DNA from 3 places in the Streptomyces sp. NPDC045955 genome. Region 3 is predicted to be linked to each of the others. Evidence: riboswitches for the same ligand, from Rfam matches in the RefSeq annotation. Region 3 holds a riboswitch; each other region holds the start of a gene.
The links. Region 3 has a riboswitch for cyclic di-AMP ahead of AC07F0_RS07315 (M23 family metallopeptidase). Riboswitches for the same ligand answer to the same signal wherever they lie in the genome.
Positions count from the first base shown of each region.

Region 1: it holds a riboswitch for cyclic di-AMP, as region 3 does, so the genes downstream of both, AC07F0_RS09455 (transglycosylase SLT domain-containing protein) here and AC07F0_RS07315 (M23 family metallopeptidase) in region 3, are expected to answer to the same signal.
Region 2: it holds a riboswitch for cyclic di-AMP, as region 3 does, so the genes downstream of both, AC07F0_RS10610 (C40 family peptidase) here and AC07F0_RS07315 (M23 family metallopeptidase) in region 3, are expected to answer to the same signal.

Region 1 covers NZ_JBWKKY010000004.1:77,185-87,034, reverse strand. The annotation lists gene AC07F0_RS09485 (amidase) at 1-586, shown strand, start outside; gene AC07F0_RS09480 (flavodoxin family protein) at 670-1,251, shown strand; gene AC07F0_RS09475 (ABC transporter permease) at 1,302-2,177, opposite strand; gene AC07F0_RS09470 (ABC transporter ATP-binding protein) at 2,164-3,144, opposite strand; gene AC07F0_RS09465 (LolA family protein) at 3,171-4,424, opposite strand; gene AC07F0_RS09460 (polyprenyl synthetase family protein) at 4,655-5,665, opposite strand; cyclic di-AMP (ydaO/yuaA leader) riboswitch at 6,173-6,346, shown strand; gene AC07F0_RS09455 (transglycosylase SLT domain-containing protein) at 6,350-7,129, shown strand; gene AC07F0_RS09450 (HAD family hydrolase) at 7,093-7,941, opposite strand; gene AC07F0_RS09445 (GNAT family N-acetyltransferase) at 8,113-9,198, shown strand; gene AC07F0_RS09440 (glycosyltransferase family 2 protein) at 9,305-9,850, shown strand, end outside.
Region 2 covers NZ_JBWKKY010000004.1:292,548-302,397, forward strand. The annotation lists gene AC07F0_RS10585 (ATP-binding protein) at 139-1,437, shown strand; gene AC07F0_RS10590 (LuxR C-terminal-related transcriptional regulator) at 1,434-2,177, shown strand; gene AC07F0_RS10595 (C40 family peptidase) at 2,196-3,263, opposite strand; gene AC07F0_RS10600 (hypothetical protein) at 3,681-4,034, shown strand; gene AC07F0_RS10605 (SLAC1 family transporter) at 4,012-5,025, opposite strand; gene AC07F0_RS10610 (C40 family peptidase) at 5,136-6,305, opposite strand; cyclic di-AMP (ydaO/yuaA leader) riboswitch at 6,314-6,487, opposite strand; gene pcrA (DNA helicase PcrA) at 6,777-9,281, shown strand; gene AC07F0_RS10620 (M23 family metallopeptidase) at 9,350-9,850, opposite strand, start outside.
Region 3 covers NZ_JBWKKY010000003.1:196,054-205,903, forward strand. The annotation lists gene AC07F0_RS07290 (aspartate aminotransferase family protein) at 1-399, shown strand, start outside; gene AC07F0_RS07295 (helix-turn-helix domain-containing protein) at 457-1,101, shown strand; gene AC07F0_RS07300 (DUF6126 family protein) at 1,098-1,217, shown strand; gene AC07F0_RS07305 (tyrosine-protein phosphatase) at 1,239-2,036, opposite strand; gene AC07F0_RS07310 (alpha-galactosidase) at 2,216-4,291, shown strand; cyclic di-AMP (ydaO/yuaA leader) riboswitch at 4,604-4,767, shown strand; gene AC07F0_RS07315 (M23 family metallopeptidase) at 4,770-5,681, shown strand; gene AC07F0_RS07320 (DUF6250 domain-containing protein) at 5,879-6,595, shown strand; gene AC07F0_RS07325 (SGNH/GDSL hydrolase family protein) at 6,741-7,526, shown strand; gene AC07F0_RS07330 (serine hydrolase domain-containing protein) at 7,789-8,856, opposite strand; gene AC07F0_RS07335 (helix-turn-helix domain-containing protein) at 9,108-9,848, shown strand.

The DNA of each region.
Region 1 (9,850 bases), on a different contig from region 3:
CGCCGTGCCCGGTGTGCTCGCCCGCTCGGCGTCGGACGCGGCGGCCTGGTGGCGGGTCGTGTCCCGGGAGTCGGTGCCGGCCGGCACGCCGCTCCCGGTCACCGCCGTCTGGTCGTCCGACCTGGGCTTCGCCGGGCCCGAACCGGAGCCCGTCGCGCTCGCCCGGGCGGCGGTCGAACGGCTCGCGTCGGCGGGTGTCGTACGGCTCGTACGGCCGCGGGTGCCGTTGCGGCTCACGGACCCCGGGCCCGCCTGGCTCGCCCTGCGCACCCCCGGTGCCGATCCGGGCGAAGCCCACCGCGTCCGGGCGGAGAACGACCGGCGGCTGGCCGCGCTGTTCGCCGAGGCGGAGCTGCTGCTGTCGCCGACCGCACCCACCCCGCCGCACGGTCACGACGGCCCGGGCGACCGCTACTCCACCTCTCTCACCTGGGCGTTCAACCTCAGCGGGCATCCGGCCCTGAGCCTCCCGGCGGGCTTCGGCGGGGACGGCTGTCCGGCCGGGCTGCAGCTGGTGGCTCCGCACGGCCGGGAGGCCCTGCTGCTGGCCGTGGCACGGGAGGCGGAGGTGCGCGTCGGGAGCTGAGGGCACCCCTGGCGGATTTAGATGCGTGCGCATATGATGCAAGCGCGTGTAATTGACGTGCGCCTACCTTCTGGGGGACCACCATGACCCGTCGCTTCCTCTTCGTCCTGGGCAGCGCCCGAGCCGACGGCAACACCGAGCTGCTGGCCCGCGCGGCCGCCGAGCAACTGCCCCCGGACGTCGAACAGCAGTGGATCGACCTCGCCGAGCATCCGGTGCCCGACTTCGAGGACCTGCGGCACGACAGCGACCACGTCCGCCCGACCGAGGGCAACGTGGCACTGCTGCTCGACGCCACCCTCGCGGCCACGGACATCGTGATCGCCTCGCCCCTGTACTGGTACTCGGTCTCCGCGCACACCAAGCGCTACCTGGACTACTGGTCGGGCTGGCTGCGCACGCCCGGCCTCGACTTCAAGGCGACCCTGGCCGGTCGCACCCTGTGGGGAGTCACCGCGCTGGCGCACACGCAGCCCGAGGTGGCCGACCCGCTGGTCGGCACGCTCAACAACTCGGCCGCGTACATGGGGATGCGGTTCGGCGGAGTCCTGCTCGGCAACGGCAGCAAGCCCGGTGACGTACGGAACGACACCGAGGCACTGGCCCGGGCCAAGACGTTCTTCGCGCGGGAGGCGCCCCTGGCCCGGTTCGTGTACGAGGAGTGAGTGCTACGAGGAGTGAGTGCTACGAGAACTGAGGGCCAGGAGTACTGGCGCTACGCGGTGATGTCCTTCGTCGTGAAGCGCGCCCAGGCCGCCGAGCCGAACACCGCCGCGTACAGGGCCTGGAGGCCGAGGTTCTTCGCCAGGTCGTCCCAGTAGACGGGTTCGCGCATGAGGTCGGCGAAGGACAGCCAGTAGTGCGAGAAGAAGTAGGGCTGGAGAGCGTGCAGTTGCGGGATCTGGTCGAGGATCTGGACCGTGATCAGCAGGCCGACGGTGGTCGCCATCGCCGCGATGCCGCTGCCCGTGAGCGTCGAGACGAACAGTCCGAGCGCCGCCACGCCGATCAGTGACGCGGCGACGGCCAGGGCGATCAGCAGGGCTCTGCCCAGGCCCTCGGCGAAGCTGATCCGCGTGCCGGAGATGGTCGTCAAGTCGCCGAGCGGGAACAGCAGCGCGCCGACCGTCAGCGCCGAGACGGCCACGACCAGGGTGGCGGCCAGGCAGAAGAGGACGACGGTCGCGTACTTGGTGAGCAGCAGGCGGGTGCGGCCGGCCGGGGCGACGAGCAGGTAGCGGAGCGTGCTGGCGTTCGACTCGCCGGCGATAGCGTCGCCCGCGACGACGCCGATCGCCATCGGCAGGAAGAACGGCAGGGTGGCGGCCAGCGCGGTGAAGACGAGGAACAGGCCGTTGTTCGTGATCTGCGAGACGAACGCCGGTCCCCCGCCGCCACCGCCGGGCGACGAGCCGTCACTCGTCTCCATCTTGACGGCGATGCCGACCAGGACGGGCACGCCCGCCAGCACGGCCAGCAGCGCGAGGGTGCGCCAGCGCCGGAAGGTGGTGGTGAGCTCGCTGCGCAGCAGCCCGAAGGTCCACAGCGGGCTCACCGGCCGTACGGCTCCTGCGGCTTCAGCCTGCGACATCGAAACCCTCCCCGGTCAGCGCCACGAACGCGTCCTCGAGCGAGGCCCGTTCGACCGTGAAGCCGCGCACCCGCACACCGGCCGTGACCAGCGCGGCGTTCACATCGGCGAGGTCGCGCTCCGGTGGTTCGCCGGTCACCCGGTCGTCCGTGACGACGACGTCGCCTACGCCCTGCTCCTTCAGCACCCGGGCCGCCTCCGCCGGATCCGGCGTGCTCACCACCAGCCGGCCGCGCGTCCCGGCGGACAGCTCGGCGACCGGGCCCTGGGTGATCAGACGGCCCTGTGTCATCACGGCCGCGTGCGTGCAGACCTGCTCGATCTCGTCGAGCAGGTGGGAGGAGAGGAAGACGGTCGTGCCGTCCGAGGCCAGCTCCCGTATGAGCGTGCGGATCTCGCGCATGCCCTGCGGGTCGAGGCCGTTGGTCGGCTCGTCGAGCACGAGCAGCCGACGCGGCTGGAGCAACGCCGCCGCGAGGCCAAGGCGTTGTTTCATGCCCAGCGAGTACGCCTTGGCCTTCTTGCCCGCGGCGGCCGTCAGGCCCACCCGGTCCAGCGCGGCGGCGACCCGGGCCTTCCGGGTGCGCGGATCGGCGGCCGGGTCGGCGGAGTCGTAGCGGATGAGGTTGTCGCGGCCGGAGAGGAAGCCATACAGGGCCGGGCCCTCGATGAGGGCGCCGACGTGCGGCAGCACGGCGCGGGTGGCCCGGGGCATGGACCGCCCGAGCACCGTCGCCGTGCCGGAGGTGGGCTCGATGAGGCCCATCAGCATGCGGATGGTGGTGGTCTTGCCGGAGCCGTTGGGGCCGAGGAAGCCGAAGACGCTGCCCGCCGGGACGGTCAGGTCGAGGCCGTCGACGGCGAGCTGTCCGCCGAGGTAGCGCTTGGTGAGCGCGCGGGTGGCGATGACCGGGTCCCCGGCCTGATCGCCCCGCTGCTCCGGCTCCGTGGCGGACGGTTCGCCCATCGGCTTCCTCGTTCTCTCGGGAGGACTTACTTCCCGGCGTCGGCCGCCTTCACGAGCGCGTCCTTGGTCACGGCGCCCACGTAGACCTTGCCGTCGTCGGTGATCAGCGCGTTGATCAGGCGGGTCGAGAAGACCGTGCCCGAGCCGAACTTGCCGGTGACCTTGTCGCCGAGCGAGTCGATGAAGCCGCCGAACTCGCCGCCGGCCTTGCCCGAGGACATGCCCTCGCCGCCGGTGTCGAAGGTGGCTATGGAGCTCCAGCCCTCGCCGATGGTCTTCATGCCGTCGAGGCCCTTGCCGGGGTCCTCCCCGGCCTTGGGGGCGTGCTCGCGCGTCCGGCCCTTGCCGAAGTCCTTCTCGGAGCCCTTGCCGAAGCCCTTGGCGGCGTCCTTGGCGGCGTCCTTCTCCTCGGTGACCTTCGCGCCCTTCGGCGGGGTGAAGTCGAACGTCGACGCGGCCGGCTTGGCGAAGCTGACCTGGGTGAAGCCCGCGTCGACGACGGCGGCGCCGCCACTCGCCGGGGTCAGCGTGAACTTCAGCGGCATGCCGGTCTTCGCGTCCACGGCCACGGTGACCGCACCGACGGTCGAGCCGGACTGCTTCGGCTTGATGACCAGCTTGTAGGCGTCCCGGCCGGCGACCTGGGCGGTGCCGTCCACGGTCACGGAGGTCGTGTCGTCGGTGGCCTTCAGCGCCTCCTCGGCGAAGTCCTTCGGCGTGACCGGCGGCTGCTGGTCCTTCCCGCGCTCCGGGCTGTCGGAGGCGGTGCCGTGGTAGACCTCGTTCGACTTGCTGTCGTAACCCCAGACGTCCTTGCCGTTGTGGACGATGCTGTACTCGGCGGCGTTCTCCAGCAGCGACAGCTTCTGCTTGTCCGGGCCGTCGGCCGCGACCCGCAGGGTGTGCGTACCGGAGGCCAGTTCCGTGAGCTTCGCCGTCGGGTCGGCGGAGGAGCCGCCCTCGCCCTGGCCCGCGGCACCGGACATCAGGCTGCTCTCCAGCCCGCCGAGGTCCGGCAGGCCGAGGTCCGTGCTGATCTTCACCGTGCCGGACAGCTGCTGGACGTCCGACTTGGCGATCTTCTCGATGAGCTGCTGTGCGGTGATCTTCGGGAGGTCGGGGTCACCGGAGTCGGCGAGTGCGGGGACCAGCCCGATCGTCGCGGCCGCCACCCCCACCACCGTGACCGGGACGATGTACCGCGCGGCTTTGCGCCGCCCGGAGCGCTGCTCGTCGACCTCCCCGGCGGTCGTGCTGTCGTCGGATGCGTACGGTGCCATGTGTGCCCTACCTCCGTGATCGGCGGCGGCTGTCCGTGTCGTGCACGCACTCGTCCCTGAGCCGCCATTCTCACCCGAACTGGTGAGGAGTGGTGTCTTCCGTGGTGACCATCTGACCAAATCGGCCGGCGAGATACGTCAGACCCCGGGCTCAACTCCACGTACTGCTGCGGTATGACACGAGAGGGCGGCTTCTCCCCCGACCCGTAGGGGTCGTGGGGAAAAACGCGCTAGCCGGCCCGGTGCACCACCGCGTCGGACAGCTCCACCAGCGCCGTCTTCGCGGTGCACTCGGGCAGCGGGGCCAGTGCCGAGCGGGCGTCCTGGGCGTAGCGGACGGTGTCCCGCCGGGCCTGTTCCAGCGCCGGGTGGGCGCGCAGCAGGCGCAGAGCCTCGGCGTGCCGTTCGTCGTCGGTGAGGTCGGAGTCCAGCAGCTCGCACAGGGCGATGTCCTCCGCGAGTCCGAGCCGGGCCGCGCGCTCGCGCAGCCGCAGCACGGGCAGCGTGGGGATGCCCTCGCGCAGGTCGGTGCCGGGCGTCTTGCCGGACTCGTGGGAGTCGGAGGCGATGTCCAGGACGTCGTCCGCGAGCTGGAAGGCGACGCCGAGCCGTTCGCCGTACTGGGTCAGCACGTCCACGACCGTGTCGTCGGCGCCGGACATCATCGCGCCGAACCGGCACGACACCGCCACCAGCGAGCCGGTCTTGCCGCCCAGCACGTCCAGGTAGTGCTCGACCGGGTCACGGCCGTCCTGCGGTCCGGCCGTCTCCAGGATCTGCCCGGTCACCAGCCGCTCGAACGCCTCGGCCTGCACCCGCACCGCCTCCGGGCCGAGGTCGGCCAGGATGTGCGAGGCGCGAGCGAAGAGGAAGTCCCCGGTGAGGACCGCGACGGAGTTGCCCCAGCGGGCGTTCGCGCTCGCCACCCCGCGCCGCACGGTGGCCTCGTCCATCACGTCGTCGTGATACAGCGTGGCGAGGTGGGTCAGCTCCACGACGACGGCCGACGGCACGATCCCGGGCGCGTACCGATCGCCGAACTGGGCGGCGAGCATCACGAGCAGCGGACGGAACCGCTTGCCACCGGCCCGGACCAGGTGCTGGGCGGCCTCCGTGATGAAGGGCACCTCACTCTTGGTGGCCTCGAGCAAGCCTTCCTCGACAGCCGCCATCCCGGCCTGGACATCGGCTTCCAGAGCCTGGTCCCGCACGCTCAGCCCGAACGGCCCGACGTCGGTCACGAGGGGTCTCCTGTCTGCTGGTGTCTGCCGGTGATTACGCGGATTGTCGATAGGTCGCTGCCATCACTCGAGTCAGCGTATCCGGTCACGTTTCGATCACCGCCAGCGCCCAGGGTTACAGGCCGGGTGGTATCCGATCACGACCGCAATGTTTTCGATCAGCTCATAAGAGCAGACATTTATCGACTTACCAGGCGATAGCGAGCTATGTGCGATTTGCGGCATTGGATAAGTGAATCCCCCTAGGTGCACATTGCCCCACGGACTTGTGATCAGTGAGTTGAATCACGTTATCCCCTATGACATCCCACTCCGGCACCGACCCGTACCTCCTTCCGCCGCACGCAAGTTGAGCCTTGGCTTCAGCAAAGGATCAAGTGCCCCATACACCCCTGACCAAGGTCAACCGCTCGATATGTGACTCCGGTGCTTGTTCCCGACATGTGCTCTCGCATACGTTCCGGGCCTGTCCGGCGGACGCCGAATCCTGCCACCGCCCGGACACCCCACACGAACCCACTCACTCACGCAGGGCAGGAGCGGGGGACCCAGGTACGTCGCCGGTCCGCGTAGCGGAACGGCTCGGGGTGAAGCCGCGTACGGCACACAGCGCCGTACGCGGCCGGGCACCTCCCGGCCCGAACCCGACAGCTCACCTCGCAGGCGCCGGAGAGGAACATCGCCATGCCCCGAGGCAAGCACCGTCGCCCCAGAACCAGTCAGTTCACCCGTCGTCTCATGGCCGCCGGCACCGGCGGAGCGGCCCTCGCCCTGCCGCTGATCGGCGCGACGCAGGCCGGCGCCGCCCAGCCGGCCCAGAGCGCACCCACCGTCTCGCAGTCCGTGCCGCAGGCGGCCAAGACGGCCAAGTCCCTCACGTACACCGTCACCAAGGGCGACTCGCTCGCCCGCATCGCGGACAAGTACGACGTGTCGGGCGGCTGGAAGCAGCTCTACAAGGACAACCGCGCCGCCGTCGGCGACGACCCGCGGCTGATCCACCCGGGTCTGAAGCTCACGGTGAAGACGGCCAAGGCGGACGCCGGGAAGAGGACTGCGACCAAGTCCTCCGCCCCCGCCAAGCCGGCCGCGAAGCCCGCCGGCGGCGTCGCCCAGGCCACCCAGGCCGCCGCGAAGACCTACGCGAACAACCTGGACGGCTGGATCCGCGAGGCGCTGGACATCATGGCGCAGAAGGGGATCCCGGGTTCGTACGACGGCATCTACCGCAACATCATGCGCGAGTCGTCCGGCAACCCCCAGGCGATCAACAACTGGGACTCGAACGCCGCCAAGGGCACACCGTCCAAGGGTCTGCTCCAGGTCATCGACCCGACCTTCGCCGCCTACCACGTGCCCGGCACCTCCTTCGACCCGTACGACCCGGTCGCCAACATCACGGCGGCCTGCAACTACGCGGCGGCCCGCTACGGCTCGATCGACAACGTCAACGGCCCGTACTGAGCCGTCCCGTCCAGCAGTCGTTCGAGGACGACGGCGATGCCGTCGTCCTCGTTCGACAGCGTGATCTCGTCGGCCACGGCCTTGAGTTCGGGATGGGCGTTGGCCATGGCGATGCCGTGGGCGGCCCAGTCGAACATCGGGATGTCGTTGGGCATGTCCCCGAAGGCGAGGGTGTCCGCAGGCCGCAGCCCCAGGTGCTCGGCGGCCAGCGCCAGGCCGGTGGCCTTGGTGATGCCGCACGGCTGAAGCTCGACCGTGCCGGGCCCCGACATCGTCACCGTCGCGAGTGAACCGACCACCGAGCGGGCCGTCGCCGCCAACTCGTCGTCCGACAGGTGGGGATGGCGCAGCAGCACCTTGCTGATGGGCTCGCCCCACAGGTCGTCGCGCCGCTCGACCCGCACCGCCGGCAGGGTCGGGTGCGGCATGAGGTAGCCCGGCTCGATGAGGGTGAGGCCGTCGACCCCGTCCTGGTCGACCGCGGCGTACACCTGCCCCACCTCGGCCTCGATCTTGCCCAGGGCGGTCTCCGCCAGCTCCCGGTCCAGGGTGATGGACCACAGCAGCCGGTCCGCGCCGGCGTCGTACACCTGCGCGCCCTGTCCGCACACCGCGAGCCCCGTACAGCCGAGGTCGTCCAGGAGCGGCCGCACTCTCGGCGCCGGCCGGCCCGTCACCACGAGGTGCCGGGCACCGGCGTCCACCACCCGCGTGAGCGCGGCGAGGGACCGGTCGGACAGGGTGTCGTCGCCGCGCAGCAGCGTCCCGTCCAGGTCGGTGGCGATGAGTGAATATGCGAGGGGTGCGGCCATGATCAGAGAATACGGACAACGCGCCCCTTCGTTTCATCGTACGGCGCATGCCGATTGCCCGGTTGAAGGCCTCTGCACCAGTTGGCAACAACATGGTCCGCTACCTACCGTCAGGGCCGTCTCGGGCGGTACCTTCCATGTGTCCAGGGGGGACTTGATCGGGGGGTCGGGTTGAGCAGTGGGCGTGTTCGTGTGGGTGTGCCCGGGGAGCTCGGCGAGGGGGAGAAGGAGCGCTGGCGCGCGCTGCGCGCGGCGTCGGAGACACCGCGCAACCCCTTCATGGAACCGGAGTTCACCGAAGCCGTCGGCCTGGTGAAGCCGCAGGCGCGGGTCGCGGTGGTGTACGAGGGGCTGGAGCCGGCCGGCTTCCTGCCCCATGAACGGGGCCCGTTGGGGCAGGGCCGGGCGATCGGACTGGGCGTCTCGGACGCGCAGGGCGCGATCCTGCGGCCCGGCCTGCGTCTGGACACGGGCGAACTGCTGCGGGCCTGCTCGCTGTCGAGCTTCGCCTTCGACAACCTGGAGGCCGAACAGCGGCTGTTCGTCCGGTACGCGGCCGAGGAGCACGCCACCTACGTCATCGACGTGGAGAAGGGCTACGAGACGTACGAGTCGGTGCTGCGGGCCCAGTCGCCGAAGTTCCTGAAGACCACCCTGGCCAAGGAGCGCAGGCTGGGCCGGCAGGTCGGCGAGCTGCGGTTCGTCTTCGACGAACGCGAACCGGCCGCGCTGCGCACGCTCATGGAGTGGAAGTCGGCGCAGTACCGCAGGACGGGCCGCCGGGACCGGTTCGCCCAGGAGTGGATCACCCGGCTCGTGGGGCGGCTGGCCGAGACCCGGGCGCCTGAGTGCAGCGGCACGCTGTCCGTGCTGTACGCCGGTCGGCGGCCGCTTGCCGCGCACTTCGGACTGCGCTCGGCATCGGTCCTGGCCTGCTGGTTCCCGGCCTACGACCCGGAGTTCGCGAAGTACTCGCCGGGTCTGGTGCTGCACCTGCGCATGGCCGAGGCGGCGGCCGCCGAGGGCATCGGCATGCTCGACCTGGGGCGGGGCGCGGCCGAGTACAAGGACGCGCTGAGGACGGGCGAACTGCCCGTGTACGAGGGTGCGGTGACGCGACCGGGGGTGGGCGCGGCGCTGCACTGGCTGAGCCGCGAGCCCGCGCGCCGCGCGCACAGCTTCGTCCGCGGCAGGCCACGGCTCGCGGCGCTGGCCGCGCGGACCCTGAAGGGCGCGGCCCGGCTGCGCCGTAGCTGACGACAGGGGGTTTCTGATGGATCTCCGTGGAAGAAGGAGCGGCGTTCGCGCCGGGCGTCGCGACGCCGCGGAGATCCTTCAGAAGCCGCCTGGGGGGAGGAGCTCCATGGCGAGTTCGGCACGGGCGCAGGAGGAGATACGGCGGTTCCTGGACATCGAAGCGGTGCAGGTCGCCGAGCTGGACCTCGACGGTGACGAGGTGGTGCTCAGACCGGGCCCGGGGAGCCCGCCGCTGACGCACGGCGGGGTGTTCGTGCTGGTCAGACAGGGCGGGCGGCCCGTGGGGACGCTGCTCGGGCGGGTGCCGGAAGGGGCGGACGCGAGGGCCGTGCTCGCGGAGCGGGCGAAGGCCGTGCTCGCGGAGCGGCCGAAGGCGCGGCGGACTCCTGAGGCCTGTGAGCCTCCGTACACGAGTGTCGTCGTCGCCACCCGGGAGCGTGCCGGGCAACTGGCCCGAGCGCTGGACTCGTTGCTGGCGCAGGACCATCCGCGGTTCGAGATCGTCGTCGTGGACAACGCTCCGGTGACGAGCGAGACGCGGGAGCTGGTCGAGCGTAAGTACGCCGGGCGTGTGCGCTACGTCTGCGAGCGGGTGCCCGGCCTCGCGGTCGCGCACAACACGGGTCTCGCGGCCGCGCGCGGCGAGGTCGTC
Region 2 (9,850 bases), on a different contig from region 3:
GAATGACCCTGGCCCGACCCTGATATCGGCCCTGAGGACCGGCTCGGGAAGCGTTCGAAGGCCCGGGTCCGGAGATCAGGGGAGTCTCCGGGGCCGACCCTGATGCTCCGGTCTGCCGGCCGTGTGACCATCAATGGCATGTCGGAAGCCGCAGCAGCGCCACTCGCCGAACCGCGGCCGCCGCGCAAGCTCTACCGCAGCAGTGACGGACGCTGGCTCGGTGGTGTGGCGCGAGGGCTCGCCGGGCACCTCGGGCTGCCCGTGATCTGGGTACGGCTCGTCTTCGTCGGCCTGTTCATGGCCGACGGCCTCGGTGCGCTGCTGTACGCCGCGTTCTGGTTCTTCGTCCCGCTCGGCGTCGGAGGCGTCGAGGCGCAGAAGCAGAAGCCGCCCTCGCTGGTCGCCTCGGAGACCTCGCCCGACGGCCGCCGCAGACTCGTCGCCCGCAGGCCCGACAAGGGCCAGATCGTGGCCCTGCTCCTCATGGTCGTCGTGGCCATGGTGTTCGTGGGCAATGTGAACCTCAGCGGCGGTGCCAGGGCCTACCTCTGGCCGGCGGTGCTCGTCGGCGCGGGCGTCGCCCTGGTCTGGCGGCAGGCCGACAACGCCCGCCGGGCCCGCTGGGTCGAGGTCGGCCGCCGGCGGCGCACTCTCACGCTGCTGCGCTCGGTGGGCGGTGTGCTGCTGGTGACGGCCGGCGTCTCCGGCATCTTCGTCCTGCAGGGCTCCGCCGCCCACCTCGGCTCCGTCCTCCAGGCGGCCCTCGCGGTCCTCGTAGGGATAACGCTTCTCGCCGGGCCGTATCTGGTGCGCATGACCCAGGACCTCTCGGAGGAGCGCCTGATGCGCATCCGCGCGCAGGAGCGCGCGGAGGTCGCCGCGCATGTGCACGACTCGGTGCTGCACACCCTCACCCTGATCCAGCGCAACGCGGAGAACGCGAGCGAGGTGCGCCGCCTCGCCCGCGCCCAGGAGCGCGACCTGCGCACCTGGCTGTACAAGCCGGAGGGCACCGGCAAGGAGGAGGCCGACGAACCCACCACCCTCGCCGACGCCGTACGGCGCAACGCGGCCGAGGTGGAGGACAAGCACGGCGTGCCCATCGAGGTCGTGGTCGTGGGCGACTGCCCGCTCGACGAGAGAATCAGCGCGCAGATGCAGGCCGCGCGCGAAGCAATGGTGAACGCCGCCAAGTACGGTGGCGAGGGCGGAGCCGTACAGGTCTTCGCCGAGGTCGAGGGGAAGACGGTCTTCGTGTCCGTCCGGGACCGCGGCCCCGGCTTCGACCTCGACTCGATACCCGCCGACCGGATGGGTGTCAGAGAATCGATCATCGGCCGCATGGAGCGCAATGGCGGTACGGCGCGACTGCGCGCGGTGCCGGACGGCGGCACGGAGGTCGAGCTGGAGATGGAGAGGGCGGAGAAGACGTCATGAGCGACCCGACCGAGGCGAACGGTACGGCGGGATCGGCGGAGGCGCCCGGGCCCGCGGAGTCGGACGGCGGCACCGGCGGGCGTCGCGTGCGCGTGGTCCTCGTCGACGACCACCGCATGTTCCGTACGGGGGTCCAGGCCGAGATCGGCCAGACCGAGCAGACCGGTGTCGAGGTCGTCGGCGAGGCCGCGGACGTCGACCAGGCGGTCACGGTCATCACCGCGACCCGCCCCGAGGTGGTCCTCCTCGACGTGCACCTGCCCGGCGGCGGCGGTGTCGAAGTGCTGCGCCGCTGCGCCCCGTTGATGACCGACGCCGAGCAGCCCGTCCGTTTCCTGGCGCTGTCCGTGTCGGACGCCGCCGAGGACGTGATCGGCGTGATCCGCGGCGGGGCCCGCGGATACGTCACCAAGACGATCACCGGCACGGACCTCGTCGACTCCATCTTCCGTGTCCAGGAGGGCGACGCCGTCTTCTCTCCGCGGCTGGCCGGGTTCGTCCTCGACGCCTTCGCCTCCACGGACGCGCCGCCGGTCGACGAGGACCTGGACCGCCTCACCCAGCGCGAGCGCGAGGTGCTGCGGCTCATCGCCCGGGGGTACGCGTACAAGGAGATCGCCAAGCAGCTGTTCATCTCCGTGAAGACGGTCGAGTCCCATGTCTCGGCGGTCCTGCGCAAGCTCCAGCTCTCCAACCGGCACGAACTGACGCGCTGGGCGACGGCCCGCCGGCTGGTGTGACCCCGAGCGCCGCCCTGGTCACACCACCCGGGTGGCGCCCGTGAACGGCATCTCGTCGAGCGGGGCGACCCGTACCGGGGCGGAGGGGTTCGGGGCGTGGATCATCCTGCCGTTGCCGACATAGATGCCGACGTGACTGATGCCGGCGTAGAAGAACACCAGGTCCCCGGGAAGCAGTTCGGAGCGGGAGACACGGCGGCCCGCGTCGATCTGGGAGTACGTCGTGCGGGGCAGGGAGACGCCGGCGGAGCGGTACGCGGCCTGGACGAGGCCCGAGCAGTCGAAGGCGTTCGGGCCGGTCGCGCCCCAGACGTAGGGGCTGCCGAGCTTCCGGTAGGCGTAGGACACGGCTGCGGCCGCGCGGGAGTTGGGCGCCTGCGCGCTGACGGTCCTGGGGGCGGTCAGGCGGTCACGCGCACCCGCCGAGAAGCGTGAGGCGCGGTCCATGCCCGTCGTGTCGCCGATGCGGGCACGTTCCTGCACGGTGAGCCGGGACAGCAGCCGGCGCGCGGAGCCCAGCTTGCCGGTGATCGTCTCCTTGTGCCGTCTCAGCTCCGTCTGCCGCGATTTCAGGGAGGTCAGCTCGATGTGGGCGGCCCCGCGCAGCTGCTCGATCTCCCGAAGCTGCCGCCGTACGCGCGCGACGTCGGACTGCTGCCGGTTTCCGGCCCGCTCGGCGAACTCGGCGTTGTCGAGGTACCGGTCGGGGTCGTCGGACAGGACGAGCTGGAGCGCGGGGTCGAGACCGCCCGCGCGGTACTGGGCGGCGGCGACCGAGCCCAGCGCCTCTCGGGCGGAGTTGAGCCGCCCCTCCTTGCGTGCCGCCTGGTCCTGGAGGTCCTTCAGCCGCTGTCCGGCCGCCTCGGCCTTCTCCTTCGCGCCGTTGTACTTCTCGGTGGCGACCTCCGCCTCCTGGTACAGCTCGTCCACCTTGGCCTTGACCTGGCCGGGGGTGAGCTCGGGCTCGGCGTGTCCGGTGCCGTCGAAGCCCGTCGCGGTCGCCGCGCCCGCGAGGGCGATCGTGGCGGCCGTACGGGCCGTGCTGCCGCTCGCGGAGCGCCGGCGGGGCTTGCGGTGCGCTGCCACCTGGGGGCCACGTCCTTTCCTGCGACCGCCGAGGTGTGTACGGCCGCCGGGGGAGCGGAGGGGCGGCACGCGTCCGGCGGCGGCCCGCACAGGGGAAGCGGGCCGCCGCCGGACCTTTCGGCGGTGGTGTCCGACTGCCGCCCCTGGCCCGGGCGGCGGTGGGGAGCCGGGCACCTGGTGGAGGACGCTAAACCTCGCCGCGGCGGCCCGGTGGCGGGTGCGCGGAAGTGTCCCGAGAGGACTGACGGTGACCGTATGCGACCGTGATCTCGTCTCGCCGCCGTCGACTTGACTCAGCGTGATGACCGATGCGCCGAATCACGGGCGCAGGGCGACGGACGGGTGCTATGGGGCGCACATGTGCATCCGACGGGCCGGTGCGGGCGGCTGTGGAGCCCCTGATTAGGCTCCGGCCTCATGGACGTACTCATCCACCTGTCCGTCGGCCTCCACATCATCGGCATCGGCTCCCTCCTGGGCGGCTTCCTCACCCAGATGAAGGCGATGGGCGAGGGCACCGCCCGCTACACCCCCGCGATGCTGCACGGCGCGCTGACGATGCTGGTCACCGGTGTGATCCTGGTCGGCCTCAACCAGGCCGACGACCAGTCCGTGAACAACATCAAGATCGGCGTCAAGCTGGCCCTGCTGATCGTGATCCTCGGCCTGGTCTACGTGAAGCGGGACGACGAGAAGGTGGACAAGGGCCTGTTCGGCCTGGTCGGGGCGCTGACCGCGGCGAACGTCTTCATCGCCGTGCTCTGGACCTGACCCGCCAGGGCGCGGCATAGGCCCGGGCGGAGGCGACCGCCCAGGCGGTGACGCCGAGCCACGCGGCCACCGCGACCCACAGCAGCACCTCACCGAGGACGTCGAGCCAGGAGACGTCGAGGGCGGCGGCGACGGCCAGGGTCGCCGCCGCCGTCTTGGCCCAGGTGAACACGGTCTCCCAGCGGCGGATGTCGGCGCGGGGGCGGGGGCGCAGGAACTCGGCGGCGAGCAGGACGGCGCAGCAGGCCAGTGTGAGCACGAGCAGCACGACGGTCACATCGCGCAGGATGCCGCGGTCGTCGACGTTCCACAGGTACAGGCGCGCGCTGTCGGAGCTGATCAGCCGCGCCCCGGCCAGCGCCGAGAAGGCGAGCGCCCCGCCCGCGAGCCAGTGGTCGCCGCGCCCCTCGGCCACCTGCCGCACATCGAAACGGGCCAGGGCGAGGACGTACAGCACGAGCCCCAGCCAGAACAGCACCAGCGCCGCGTGCGCGAGCCAGGCCGCCGACTCGGCCGCGGCGAGCGTGGCGCCGAGCACGGCGAGCCCCTGCGTGGCCATGCAGCGCGCGAACACCGTCCCGGGCCTGCGCCGCTGCCCGTCGTGCGCCGGCAGGACCAGCGGCACCGGCCAGAGCAGCACGGCCAGTACCAGCAGGGCCGCGGCCAGGGACTGCGCGCCGGCCGCCGAGAAGCCGGTGCCCAGGACGGCCGTCGCCGCCACGGTGGTGAGGGCGGCCGTCACCACGGTGTCCACCAGGCCCGGCACCCCCGCGTACGCCCGCCATCCCGTGCCGGCCGGCAGCAGCCGCAGCGTGAAGTCCGCGGCGAACAGCAGCCAGGCCGCGCAGGCCAGACCGAGGGCGATACGGGAGAGGCCGCCGTACCCCGCCAGGTCCAGACCGACCGACAGGGCGCCGGTCGCCAGCACGGCGGCGCCGGCGGACGGCGCGCGCTGCGCCCACCAGGCGGTGGAGGGGGAGGGGCCGGGCATGGGCCCGATGCTAGGAGGCGCAGCACGCGTTGCGAGCGGGGCACGCGCGCGGGCGCCTCAAAAAGGCGAGAGCGCCCCACGCACGCGTGCCTTCACGGGTCTACGGGCCCTCAGGCCGGCCGCACCACGCTGTGGATCGCCGACTCGCCGTCGTAGTAGATCGACTCCTCGCGCACGTAGGTGCCGGGCTTCGGGGCGTGGATCATCATGCCGTTGCCGATGTAGATGCCGACGTGGGTGACGTCGTCGTAGAAGAAGACCAGGTCACCGGGCTGAGCGTCGGCCAGCGGGACCGTGGTGCCGGCGTTGACCTGGTCGTAGGTCGTGCGCGGCAGGGTGACGCCCGCGGCTTTCCAGGCGGCCTGGGTGAGCCCGGAGCAGTCGTAGGAGCCGGGGCCGACGGCGCCCCAGACATACGGCTTGCCGATCTGGGCGCGGGCGAAGGCGAGCGCCTTTTCGGCCTTGGTGGCGTACGAGGAGCCGGCCGGGGCCGTCGAGGTGGACGAGCCGGAGCCCGCCGACGAGGAGCCGCTGTCCTGCTGCTGGGCGGCCTGCTCCTGCGCCTGCTGCTGCGCGGCCTGCTGCCGGGCCAGCTCGGCGGCCTTGCGGGCGGCCTCCTGCTGCTTCTCCCGCTCGATCGCCGCGAGCCGTGCCTTCTCCTCGGCGGTCAGCTTCGACAGCAGGTCGCGCGCGTCGGCGAGCTTCCGCTGGACGGTGGCCTTGGCCGTCTTCAGGTCGTCCTGCGCCTCGGTGAGCGTCTCGAGGCTCTCGGTGGCCTCCTGGCGCTTCTTCATCGTCTCGGACTGCTGGGTGACGTAGTCGTCGACCGCGACCTTCTGACGGCCGGTCATCCGGTCCATCAGCTGGGTCTGGTCGAAGTAGTCCTGCGGGGTGTCCGCGAGCAGGAACGTCGCCGTGTCCGGGGCGGAGGCGCCGGTGCGGTACTGGGCGGCGGCGAAGGAACCGAGTTCCTCCCGTGCCTCGTTGAGCTTCTGGGTGCGCCTGGCGACGTCGTCGAGGAGGGTGTCGACGCGCTTGCGCTGCTTGGTGGTCTTCTCCTTGGCCGAGTTGTACTTGTCGGTCGCCGACTCGGCCTGGCGGTACAGGTCGTCGACCTTCTTCTCGACTTCCTCGAGACTCGGCTTGTCGTCGGCCTCGGGGGCGGCGTTGGCCGACTGGGACAGCAGGGCGACGGACGTGAGGGCCGCCGTTGCCAGGGCGGGGGTCCGTATACCTGCGACGCGCGTACCAGCGGGACGCGACTTGCGGTGCGACGCCAAGGGAGGCGACTCCTTCCATGCTCCGCCTACCGGGTTAGCTGTCGGGTTCGGGCGGGTACATCGGAAGGGTTGCCCTACGGCCGTCTCCGCGAAGGGAGTCCGGCCGATTCACCCCAGAGTTCTCGGTTGGGTCCCCGGCTCCGGCTGCCGCTGCGGCACACCGGACTCGGCGGAGGCCGCGCGGCCCGGCGACGTTCGCCGGTGGGGGTCGTGCGGCCTGCCCGCACGGTAGCCAACTCGTGTGGCCCTTGTGAAGGTTGATGGGCGATATGCCCGATACATTTTCGTGACCTTAGCTGAGGGCGTCGCCGAGAGTCATCGGCGGAGGGGGTTGGTCATGGGTTCGTCATAATTGTGACGGCCGTAGCGGACCGTGACCGCGCGGGGATGAAGAGTGACCAGGGGTTCCTTTCGGCGATGTTCTCAGGGCGGCGGCGGGCTGTCAGTGGGGCGCCCTAGACTCGGAGAGCGATGAGCAGCCTCTTTGACGACAGCTTCCTGGCGGACCTCCAGGCCCAGCGGGGCCCCGCGGACGAGCCCCCGCCGCCACCCGAGGACGATCACGTACCGGAGCCGGTTCCGGACGATCTGTTCGGCGGGAAGTTCGACGTGCCCCCGGACCGGGACGCCTACTACCGCGACGGCGCCCCGCGCCCGCCGGTGGACACCGCCGCCCTCCTGGAGGGGCTGAACGACAACCAGCGCGCCGCCGTCGTCCACTCCGGCTCCCCGCTGCTCATTGTGGCCGGCGCCGGCTCCGGCAAGACCCGCGTGCTCACGCACCGCATCGCCCACCTGCTCGCCGAGCGGGGCGTGCACCCGGGGCAGATCCTCGCGATCACCTTCACCAACAAGGCCGCCGGCGAGATGAAGGAGCGCGTCGAGCAGCTCGTCGGACCGCGGGCGAACGCGATGTGGGTGATGACCTTCCACAGCGCGTGCGTGCGCATCCTGCGCCGCGAGAGCAAGAAGCTCGGCTTCACGTCCTCGTTCTCGATCTACGACGCCGCCGACTCCAAGCGCCTCATGGCCCTGGTCTGCCGCGACCTGGACCTCGACCCCAAGCGCTTCCCGCCGAAGTCCTTCAGCGCCAAGATCAGCAACCTGAAGAACGAGCTGATCGACGAGGAGGACTTCGCCGCCCAGGCCACGGACGGCTTCGAGAAGACCCTCGCCCAGGCCTACGCGATGTACCAGTCGCGGCTGCGCGAGGCGAACGCCCTCGACTTCGACGACCTGATCATGACGACGGTCAACCTGCTGCGCGCCTTCCCGGACGTCGCCGAGCACTACCGCCGCCGCTTCCGGCACGTGCTGGTGGACGAGTACCAGGACACCAACCACGCCCAGTACGCCCTCGTCCGGGAGCTCGTCGGCACCTCCGAGCACCCCGTCGACGTACCGCCCGGCCCGGATGACGTCCCGCCCGCCGAGCTGTGCGTCGTGGGTGACGCCGACCAGTCGATCTACGCCTTCCGCGGTGCGACGATCCGCAACATCCTCCAGTTCGAGGAGGACTACCCGGACGCGACGACGATCCTGCTGGAGCAGAACTACCGCTCCACCCAGACGATCCTCAGCGCGGCCAACGCGGTCATCGAGCGCAACGAGTCCCGCCGCCCCAAGAACCTGTGGACCAACGCGGGCGCGGGCGCCACGATCACCGGTTACGTCGCCGACACCGAGCACGACGAGGCGCAGTTCGTCGCCGACGAGATAGACCGCCTCACGGACGCCGGCGAGGCGAAGGCCGGTGACGTCGCCGTCTTCTACCGCACCAACGCCCAGTCCCGTGTCTTCGAAGAGGTCTTCATCCGCGTCGGCCTGCCCTACAAGGTCGTCGGCGGTGTCCGCTTCTACGAGCGCAAGGAGGTCCGGGACGTCCTGGCCTACCTGCGCGTGCTGGCCAACCCGGAGGACTCGGTGCCGCTGCGCCGGATCCTCAACGTCCCCAAGCGGGGCATCGGCGACCGCGCCGAGGCGATGATCGACGCCCTCGCCCAGCGGGAGAAGATCAGCTTCCCGCAGGCGCTGAAGCGCGTCGACGAGGCGTACGGCATGGCCGCGCGCTCCACCAACGCCGTCAAGCGGTTCAACACGCTGATGGAGGACCTCCGCACGATCGTCGAGTCCGGCGCTGGACCGGCCACGGTGCTGGAGGCCGTCCTGGAACGCACCGGGTACCTCGCCGAGTTGCAGGCCTCCACCGACCCGCAGGACGAGACCCGGATCGAGAACCTCCAGGAACTCGCCGCCGTCGCCATGGAGTTCGAGCAGGAGCGCGGCGAGGAGGCGGAGACGCCAGGGGCTGCCGCCCCGGGGGGCACGCTGTCCGACTTCCTCGAACAGGTCGCCCTGGTCGCCGACTCCGACCAGATCCCCGACGAGGAGGACGGCGACGGCGTCATCACGCTGATGACCCTGCACACCGCCAAGGGCCTGGAGTTCCCGGTCGTCTTCCTGACCGGCATGGAGGACGGCGTCTTCCCGCACATGCGCGCCCTCGGCCAGACCAAGGAGCTGGAGGAGGAGCGGCGCCTGGCGTACGTCGGCATCACACGCGCGCGGGAGCGGCTGTATCTGACCCGGTCCACCCTGCGCAGCGCCTGGGGCCAGCCCTCGTACAACCCGCCCTCCCGCTTCCTGGAGGAGATCCCGCCGGCCTACGTGGAGTGGAAGCGGACGGGAGCGACCGCGCCCGCGTCCTCCGGCCCCGTCTCCGGGGTGGCGGCCTCGCTGTCGTCGTCCCGCTCGCGTTCGTCGGCGTCGGGCGCGTCCGGTTTCGCCACGCGCCGGACCTCCGAGAAGCCGGTCGTGTCCCTGGCCGTCGGGGACCGGGTCACGCACGACCAGTTCGGCCTCGGGACCGTCGTGGCGGTGAAGGGCACGGGCGGGAACGCCGAGGCGACCATCGACTTCGGGGACACCAAGCCGAAGCGGCTGCTGCTGCGGTACGCGCCGGTGGAGAAGCTGTAGCGGCAGGGGACGAACCCCGGGTATCAGACGAGCCCCCGTTCGCCCGACGGGCGGGGGCCGACGGGAGGTTAGGTCGGGTCGATGCCGTGGCTGCGCAGCCAAGGGAGCGGGTCGATCGCCGAGCCGCCGGCCGGGCGCACCTCGAAGTGCAGATGAGGGCCGGTCGAGTTGCCGGAGTTGCCGGAGCGCGCGATCGGATCGCCGGCCTTCACGGTCGTACCGGAGGGGACCGTGTAGGTGGAGAGGTGGCAGTACCACGTCTCCGTGCCGTCCTTCGCGGTGAGGATCAGCATGTTGCCGTACGCGCTGTTCCACTGCGTGCGGATGGTGCCGTCGGTCGCGGCCATCACGGTCGTGCCGTACGAGACGGGGAAGTCGATGCCGGTGTGCAGGGACATCCAGTTGATGCCGGACTGGCCGTAGTAGGCGCTGAGTCCGTGCCGGGCGACCGGCAGGGCGAACTTGGGGCGCAGCCGTTCCTTCCGGGCCGCCTCCTCCGCCGCGCGCTTGCGCTCGGCCGCCTGCTGGGCCTTGAGGTCGATGCGCTCCTGCGTACGGCTGGCCCGGTC
Region 3 (9,850 bases):
CGTGCCACCGGGGAACTGTTCAGATCCCGGCTCGCGGCGCTGACGGACAAGTACGAGATGCTCGCCGACGTCCGCGGGCGGGGCCTGATGATCGGCATCGAGTTCGGCCGGCCGAAGTCGCTGAAGCTGCGCAGCCGCTGGGCCATGCTCCAGGCCGCGCGCAAGGGGCTGTTCGCGCAGATGGTCGTCGTACCGCTGCTCCAGAAGCACCGGATCCTCACCCAGGTCTCCGGCGACCACATGGAGGTGATCAAGCTGATCCCGCCGCTGATCATCGGGGAGCGGGAGGTGGACCGGTTCGTCGACGCCTTCACGGCCGTGATGGACGACGCGCACGACGGCGGCCTGATGTGGGACTTCGGCAAGACGCTCGTCAAACAGGCGGTGGCGAACCGCTGACTTTGCCTCTGAGGCAACAAATTTGCCGCTCGGGCAAGACTGCGGCTGAATGGAGGCATGAGCTCCTCCGAGACCGAGCGGTCCTCCGGGGCCGCCCCGTCGCCCGACCAGGCGGCGGATGCGCTGCCCGCCGTCGCGCCGCAGCTGCGGTCGCTGCGACGCCAGGCCTCCCTGACCCTGGAGGCCGCGGCCCGCGCCGCCGGACTGTCGCCCGCCCACCTCTCCCGCCTCGAGACCGGGCAGCGCCAGCCCTCCCTGCCGATGCTGCTCGCGCTCGCCCGCATCTACGGTACGACCGTCGCCGAGCTGCTCGGCGAGACGGCCGCCGCCCGGGACGCCGTCATACGCGCCACCGGCATGGAACCGACCGAGGCGGGCGGCTGGACGTACTGGCAGGCCGGCGCGCCCGGGCGCGGGATGCAGGCCCTGCGCGTCCACGTCCCGTACGGGTCCCAGGGCGACATCGTGCGCGTCCATCCCGGCGAGGAGTGGCTCCATGTCCTCCGGGGACGGCTGCGACTGCGCCTCGGCGACACCACGCACCAGCTCGCGCCGGGCGACAGCGCCCACTTCGACTCGCTGACCCCGCACCGGATCGCCGCTCAGGACCCGGACGGTGTCGAACTGCTCTTCGTCCACACCCTCTTGCAGAGTCCCACGGCCGCCCTGTGCCTGGGCCCCACCCCGGGAGACAGGCCGTGAAGGACATGGAGGAGAAGTTCCCCCGCGCCCTGTGGGTGCGGCTGTTCATCTACCTCGTCGTGGGCCATGTCTTCGCGGCCTTCGTGTACCTGCTGTTCGAGGTGGGCGCCAAGTAGCCGCCGGGCCGGTGCCGTACGTCAGTCGAGCAGCCGCTCGCGCAGCCGCTCGCGGGTCTGCGGCGTGAGCCCGAGCCCCTTCTCCAGATACGTGTCGACGCCGCCCCAGGTCTCCTCGATGGTGTCGAAGGCCGCCGTCAGGTACTCGACCCGCGCGTCGAACAGGGGGCTGAGCAGCTCCATGACCTCGGGGGAGTAGGCCGAGGCGGCGGAACTGCTGCGGTGCACCTTGTAGCGCCGGTGCTTGGCGTTGGACTTCAGGTAGTCGTCGATGATCGCCTCGCGCTCGACACCCAGGGCGAGCAGCGTCACCGCGATGGACAGACCCGCCCGGTCCTTGCCCGCCGCGCAGTGCATCAGCGCGGGGACGCTGTCCTGCGCGAGCGCGTGCAGCACCCGCGAGTGCTCGCCCGTCCGCTCCTTGATGATCATGCGATACGAGGCGATCATCCGGTCCGCGCCCTTGCCGTCCGCGAGGATCGCGCGCAGCTGGTCCAGGTCGCCGTCGCGCACCAGCCTCCAGAACTCGGCGCCGTGGGCGGGGTCGCTCAGCGGCAGGTTCACATTGCGCACGCCCGGCAGCTCTACGTCCGGCCCTTCGAGCTTCTGGTCGGCCGCGTTGCGGAAGTCGAAGATCGTGTGCAGACCCAGGGTGGTCAGGAAGGCGGCGTCCTCCCCGGTCGCATGGGCGAGGTGGCCGCTGCGGAACAGCACTCCCTGCCGCACCCGCCGTCCGTCCACGGTCGGCAATCCGCCCACATCGCGGAAGTTGCGCACTCCGGCCAGTTCGGGCTCGGTCGACGGGACCTGCTGCGTCACGAGGGCTCCTCCCCTTCGGCGCCGCCGGCGCGGCTCGTCGACGGGCACCACTCGACGATACGACATGCCTGCCTAGGGCAATGAGTTGTCCACAGGCGTTGCCGGGAGCCCCCACTGCCCTTGATGATGTCGGAGCCTGATCGCACCTGGTTGGGCTTGTTCGAATCTGTGAGGCCCTGATGCTGGACATCTCCGAAGACGGTCGTACATGGGTGCTCTCCGGGCCGGCCAGCAGCTACGCCGTCCATGTCACCGGCCGGGACGAACTGCTGCACCTGCACTGGGGCGCCCGGATCGGCCTCGCCGACGCCGAGGCCCTCGCCGTCCGTCCGCTGCCGGACTACTGGCCCTTCGAGTCACCGCTCGACGGACGCGAGGAGTATCCGGTCGAGGGTGGCCCCCGTTTCACCCGGCCCGCCCTGTCCGTACGCACCGGTTTGCGGCGCGGCACGGAGTGGACCTACGAGGGGCACGACACCGAGGACGATGGGCTGCGGCTGCGCTTCCGTGACGGCGACCTGGCCATCACGCTGCACTACCGGATGCGCTCCGCCACGGACGTCGTCGAACGCTGGGTGACCCTCGACAACCACGGACCGGCCGTCGAGGTGCTGCGTGCCGACTCCGCCACCTGGACCCTGCCCGACCGCGACTCCTGGCGGCTGTCCCAGCTGCACGGCCGCTGGGGCGCCGAGTCCCGGCTGGAGCGCTCCGACCTCACCCACGGCGAGAAGGTCATCGGCAGCCGCCGCGGCCACACCGGTCACCAGCACCTGCCGTGGGTCGCGCTCGACACCGACGCGACCGAGGAGCACGGCGAGGTCTACGGATGCGCCCTGGGCTGGTCCGGGTCCTGGCGGATCGCCGTGGCCCAGCTCCCGGACGCACGCGTGCAGATCACCGGCGGGGCCGGCTACGACGACTCGGGGCTGCTGATGCTGGGCACGGGGGAGTCGTACACGACCCCCGTCTTCGCCGGGCTCTGGAGCGACGGCGGCCACGGCGGGGCCAGCCGCGCCTGGCACGCCTATCAGCGGGCGTACGTGATCCCGGGCGCCGACCACGACCGGCCCGTGCTGTTCAACTCCTGGGAGGCCACCGAGTTCGACATCTCCGAGGAGCAGCAGCGGGCGCTCGCCGAGCGGGCCGCCGCCATGGGCGTCGAGCTGTTCGTGGTGGACGACGGCTGGTTCGGGACACGCACCAGTGACCGGGCCGGACTCGGCGACTGGACCCCCAACCCCGACCGCTTCCCGGGCGGCCTGAAGCCGCTCGCCGAGCACGTGCACGGCCTCGGTATGCAGTTCGGCATCTGGGTCGAGCCGGAGATGGTCAACCCGGACAGCGAGCTGTACCGCGCGCACCCCGACTGGGTGCAGTACCAACCAGGACGAAAGCGGACGGAGTTCCGCAATCAGCTCGTACTGAACCTCGCCCGCGAGGACGTCCAGGAGTACCTCTGGGAGCAGCTCGACGGGCTCCTGTCCAGCGCGCCGATCGACTACGTCAAGTGGGACTTCAACCGCTGCTTCACCGACGCCGGCTGGCCGGACGACCCCTACCCGCAGCGGCTGTGGGTCGACCACGTGCACGCCCTGTACGCCCTGCTGGACCGGCTGCGGGCCGCCCACCCCCGGGTGGCCTTCGAATCCTGCTCGGGCGGCGGCGGCCGGATCGACCTCGGTGTGCTCGGCCGCACGGACCAGGTGTGGACCTCGGACAACACCGACCCGCTCGACCGGCTCGCCATCCAGCACGGCTTCAGCCAGATCCATCCGGCCCGGGTCATGGCCGCCTGGGTGACTGACAGCCCGAACGCCATGCTCAACCAGCGGGCCAGCTCCCTGCGGTTCCGGTTCGTCAGCGCCATGGCCGGGGTGCTCGGGGTCGGCGGCGACCTCACGAAGTGGACGGATCGGGAACTCGCCGAGGCGCGGGACTGGGTGGGGCTCTACAAGGAGATCCGGCCCGTGGTGCAGCGCGGCGACCTGTATCGGCTGCGCCCGCCGGAGGGCGGCCTGAGCGCCGTGCAGTACGTCCTCGGTGACGAGACCGTGGTCCTCGCCTGGCTCCAGGCGCAGCGCTACGGCGAGCCCGTTCCGGCGCTCCGGATGCGGGGTCTCGACCCGGCGGCGTCGTACGAATGCCTCGAAACGGGCGAAGTTCACCGGGGGGCCGTGCTGCTCCAGCACGGGCTGCGGATCGGTCTGCGCGGGGATCTGGACGCCACTGTCGTCCGGCTTAAGCGCAAGTAGCCCTTCTGTCCGAATAGGGAGCGCTTCGGCTGTTTAGGTATAACGTGCCCCGGCTGTAAAGAAGATGAGGCCGGGGTGCGTGAGCATCGTCATATTCGTGACGATGTGTGGTTGCCATGTGCACGTAATTCCGGTGCTATTCAGGGGTATTGCGGGAGGTGGGAGATCGGTAACCCACGCTCCGTGACGGAATTAAGTGCCGGCGCGTCAAGAGAAACGCCGCCAAAGGCAACCGCGAGCTTGTCCCTTTGCGTCCTGGTCGCTTACGTTCCACACCCATCCGGACGGACGCCTAATCCTGCCGCCGCCCGGAGCCCGTACTCACTGACCCGACGTACGGCAGGAGCGGGGGACCCACAGGTAAGACGCCTGTTCCGGTTCCCGGAACGGCTTGGGGTTAAGCCGCGCCTCGGCGTGGCCGGGCATCTCCAGTCCGAACCCGACAGCTCACCTCGCAGGCGACGGAGAGGAATTCGCCATGCCCGCGAAGGGTAAGCATCGCCGCCCGAAGTCCCAGCGTTTCACCCGCTCCATCGCCGTCGCCGGAACCGGTGGGGCGGCTCTCGCCCTTCCGCTCATGGGGGCCGCCGGCGCCCACGCCGCCACCCCGCAGTCGGCTCCGGAAAAGGCCGTCCAGTCCGCGCCGGCCGCCGAGAAAAAGGCCGCCGAAAAGGCCACGGGCGTCCGCTCGTACACCGTGCGGGCCGGTGACTATCTCGCGAAGATCGCCGACGAGCAGAACGTCGACGGCGGCTGGAAGAAGCTCTACTCGGACAACCGTGACGCCGTCGGCGACGACCCGTCGCTGATCCACCCGGGACTTAAGCTGGCGATCGGCAAGAAGGCGGCGGCGAGCGGGTCCGAGTCCTCGGCCCCGAAGGCCTCGGCTTCCAAGCCCTCGAAGGCCCCGGCGTCGAAGTCGTCCGCCGCCGAGTCGCCCTCGAAGCCGGCCGCCGCCAAGCCGGCCGCCGCGACCTCCAGCGGTTACACCCTTCCGGTGGAGGGCGCCACCGTCGGCACCCCGTACCACATGTCCGGCAGCATGTGGTCCAGCGGCTACCACACCGGTGTCGACTTCGTCGTCCCGACCGGTACCTCGCTCAAGGCCGTCAGCGCGGGCACGGTCGTCTCCGCCGGCTGGGGCGGCGCGTACGGCAACCAGGTCGTCATCAGGCTGAACGACGGCAGCTACGCGCAGTACGCCCACCTGTCCTCGCTCTCCGTCTCGGCCGGCCAGACCGTCAGCGCCGGGCAGCAGATCGGCCTGTCCGGTGCCACCGGCAACGTGACCGGACCGCACCTGCACTTCGAGATCCGCACCACGCCGGACTACGGCTCGGACGTGGACCCGGTCGCCTTCCTGCGCTCGCACGGCGTCTCCGTCGGCTGACCGACCGCGTCACCACCTGCCTGACACGCGACCGAAGGCCGGACCCCGATCCCCGGGTCCGGCCTTCGGTGTGTGCGCGCACCATCCGAGCGTCCCAAGGGGTCGACAGCGGGCGGCAGTTGGGACACAGTGACCCCGTCCGGAGCGCAAGCGCTTTCTAGGGCCTTCCAGGCGGATCCCCCAAGGAGACCTGTCCCGTGCCGACCACTCGCAGAGCGTTCGCCACCCTGGCCGCCGGAGCCGCCGCGGTGGCCCTCGTCCCGACGGGCGCCGCGTATGCCGCGCCCCGGCACCGTCGCCTCATCGCCCGGGACGACTTCTGTCACGGTCTCGCCCAGTGGGCGACCGAACTCCAGGACGGCGGCACCGTCACCGCGTCCCGTGGCGTTCTGGAGATCGACGTGCCGAGCGGGGCGACCGTATGGTTCAGGCGGCGGCTCGAAGGGCCGTACGCCCTCGAATACACCGCCACGCCGGTCTCCGAGGGTGGAGCCAACGACCGTGTCTCGGACCTCAACAACTTCTGGAACGCGACCGACGTCCGCTCCCCGGGCGACCTCTTCGCCACGCCGCGCGGTGGGGCGCTGGAGGAGTACGACCATCTGACGACGTACTACGCCGGTTACGGTGCCAACTACAACACCACGACCCGGCTGCGGCGGTACGTCGGGCAGCCCGGTGTCCGGCCCCTGGTCTACGACTACACCGAGCCGCTGCTGGTGCCGGGTGAGCCGAACCGGGTGCGGATCGTCTCCGACGGCTCGACGGTGCGGTGGTGGAACAACGGCAGGCTCGTCTTCGACTACCGCGATCCGGAGCCGTACACGAGTGGGCATTTCGGTTTCCGGACCGTGTGGAGTCACTTCCGGATCACGGGATTCCGGGTGTGGCGACTGACCCCCCAACAGCGCTGACGGGTCTCCTATTCCGGAGTTGGTGAACACTTGGGGAGTGGCTTATCTCACCGCCCGTCAACCCTTTCCTACGGTCGCGTAAGTCACATTAGAAGGTGAATCATGTGCTGCTGTGGCAGACGATTCGAAGAGTGACAGCAGAGCAGTGATCGGGTCGTACGTGGCGGTGGGGGACAGCTTCACCGAGGGCGTCGGTGATCCCGGCCCCGACGGGGCGTTCGTCGGCTGGGCCGACCGGTTCGCCGTCCTGCTCGCCGACCGCCGGCCCGAAGGCGACTTCCAATACACCAACCTCGCCGTGCGCGGGAAGCTCCTCGACCAGATCGTGGCGGACCAGGTTCCGCGGGCCGTGGAAATGGCCCCGGACCTCGTTTCCTTCTGCGCCGGGGGCAACGACATCCTCCGGCCGGGTACCGACCCGGACGAGGTGGCCGAGCGCTTCGAGCGGGCCCTTGTGCGGCTCACCGCGGTGGCCGGCACGGTGATGGTGACGACCGGGTTCGACACGCGCGGGGTGCCCGTGCTCAAGCACCTGCGCGGCAAGATCGCGACGTACAACGGGCATGTGCGGGCCATCGCCGACCGGTACGGCTGCCCGGTGCTCGACCTGTGGTCCCTGCGCAGTGTCCAGGACCGCAGGGCCTGGGACGCCGACCGGCTGCACCTGTCACCGGAGGGGCACACGCGGGTGGCGCTCCGCGCGGGGCAGGTGCTCGGGCTGGAGGTTCCGGCGGACCCGGAGCAGCCGTGGCCGCCGCTGCCGGCTCGGGGGCCTCTTGAGGTCCGGCGGGACGACGTGCACTGGGCGCGGGAGTTTCTGGTGCCGTGGATCGGGCGGCGGCTGCGTGGGGAGTCGTCGGGGGATCATGTGACGGCGAAGGGTGCGTTGTCGCCGGAGGACATCAGGATGCGGATCGCTTCTGTGGCGTGAAGGTGCGGATGCGGTTGCGTGTGCGGGGCGGATGCCTGCGGCGGTCTGCGCGGGTGTCGTGGGAGTGCGCGTCGCGCCTGCGGCTGGCTTGTGGGTCGGGGCCGCGCCGGGGGGTGTCCGTCCTCGGAACGGCGCGATGGGGTCGGATACCGACTGACTGGCGTTGACGCGCCAACCGCTGCGGGCGGACACCCCCCGACACGTCCCCTTCCGTGCGTGCGCGGGTGCGGGCGCGTCTCGGCTGCTTCTCGATCCTTCTGGCTCAGTCCGTCGACGCGGTCCGCTCGGTCCGATGGCCGCCGAACACCTCCTTGACGAGCCTCTGTGTCGCCTTCTGGAACGGCCCGGCCAGGGACATCGCTGCGTCGTCCACGTAATTGAGCGCGGCGGTCAGCGTCTTGCTGCCGTCGGGCGTGCTGTACATCAGCGCCGCGTGGCCGGTGATGCCGCCGTTGTGGGTGATGATCGTGCCGTCGCCCTCCGTGTCCTGCACGAACACCCCCAGGCCGTAGCCCGCCTTGGGATGCGGCGTGCACATCTCGGCCAGTAGCGGAGCAGGCAGGAGCTTGCCGCCCAGGAGCCCGGAGATGAACGTGTGGAGGTCCCGGGTGGTCGAGATCATGTCACCGCCGCCGGAGATCCAGGAGGGGTTCTGCCGGGTGACGTCCACCGTCTTCTGCCGGCCGTCCTCCTCCTCGTACCGGTAGTAGGCGTGGGCATGCGGCTCAGGGACCTCAAGCTGGGTGTACGGCGCAACGGTGCCCGACAGCCCGAGCGGCTCGATGATTCGCCGCTGCATCTCCTCGGCCGGCGAGCGGCCGGTGACCTTCTCGATCAGCAGCCTGGCCAGCACGTAGTTGGTGTTGGAGTAATTCCAGTCCGTCCCCGGCTCGAACCGCGCCGGCTTGGACAACGCCAGCTGCACCAGTTCCTGCGGCCGGTAGGTCTTGAATCGGTTGTCCACCCACTCCTTGCCCCTGACGGGGATGCCCGGCGCGAACGTCCCGTCGTCGTAGAACTCGCCGGTGAAGTTGAACACCCCGCTGGTGTGCTGGAGCAGCATCCGCACCGTGATCCGGCGGTCCAGCCCGAACTCGGGCAGGTAGTCATCCGCCGGGGTGTCCAGCCCGATCCTGCCTTCGGCCACCAGACGCAGGACCAGGGCCGCGGTGAAGGTCTTGGTGTTGCTGCCGATCCGGCAGTGTCCGTCGGCCGGCGGCTCGGAGCTCTCGCCCAGCTCGCGTAAGCCGGCGCTGCCGACCCACTCGCCCCGCTCGTCGTGCACGCGCAGCTGCACCCCGGTGAAACCGGAATCGACGATCTCCTGCATGGCCTTCTCCAACTCCGGGCGACCGGTCACCGTGCTCTCCTTCGTTCGTTGTTTCGGACACCGGAAAAGCTACGTTGCGTTCAATGGAACTGCAACAGTGTTATTGCGTTCGATCGCAGTTTTTGCAGGTGAAAGCGAGGAGATCGTTGCGATGGCTTTGAATTCAATGCAACAACCGTTGTTCTGTCCGTTGCAATATGAGGACAGTGAACGCTATGCTCGCGGCACCTTGGAGCACGAAGGAGTTCGCGATGCCGGGAGGCAGGCTCACCCTGCAGGAGCGTCAGCAGATCGCGCAGGGGCTGGGTGATGGTCTCGCCTACGCGGAGATCGCCAGGCGTCTCGGTCGCCCCACCTCGACGGTCACGCGTGAGGTGATGCGCAACGGCGGCCCGACCGCCTACCGTGCCGACCTGGCCCACCGCGCCACCGAACGCCGGACCCACCGGCGCAGGCAGGCCGCACCCCGGGGCGCGCAGGCGCCTGCGCCGGACCACGGGCGTGACGTCGAGGCCGTGCGCGAGTACGAGGAGATGTTCACCACCCTCCTCATGGGGCAGGGCCTGCCCAAGATGATGTCCCGGGTGCTGACCTGCCTCTACACCACCGACGCGGGCAGCCTCACCGCGGCAGAACTCGTCCGGCACCTTCAGGTCAGCCCGGCCTCCGTGTCCAAGGCGGTCGCGTTCCTGGAGAGTCAGGGGCTCATCCGCCGGGAGCGGGGCGAGGGCCGCCGCGAGCGCTACGCCGTCGACGACGACGTCTTCTACCAGTCGATGATCGCCAGCGCCCGGTCCAGTACCCAACTGGCCGCGGCCGCACGGCAGGGCGTCGGCGTCCTCGGTCCGGACACCCCGGCCGCCATCCGCCTGGAGAACATCGCCCGCTTCGTCGACTTCGTCGCCGAGAACCTCATCCGCGCCGCTGAGCAGGCCCGCGAGGTGCTCCACAGCAGAGCCGAAACGACCTCGGGCGGCACCGACCCTGGATAGGC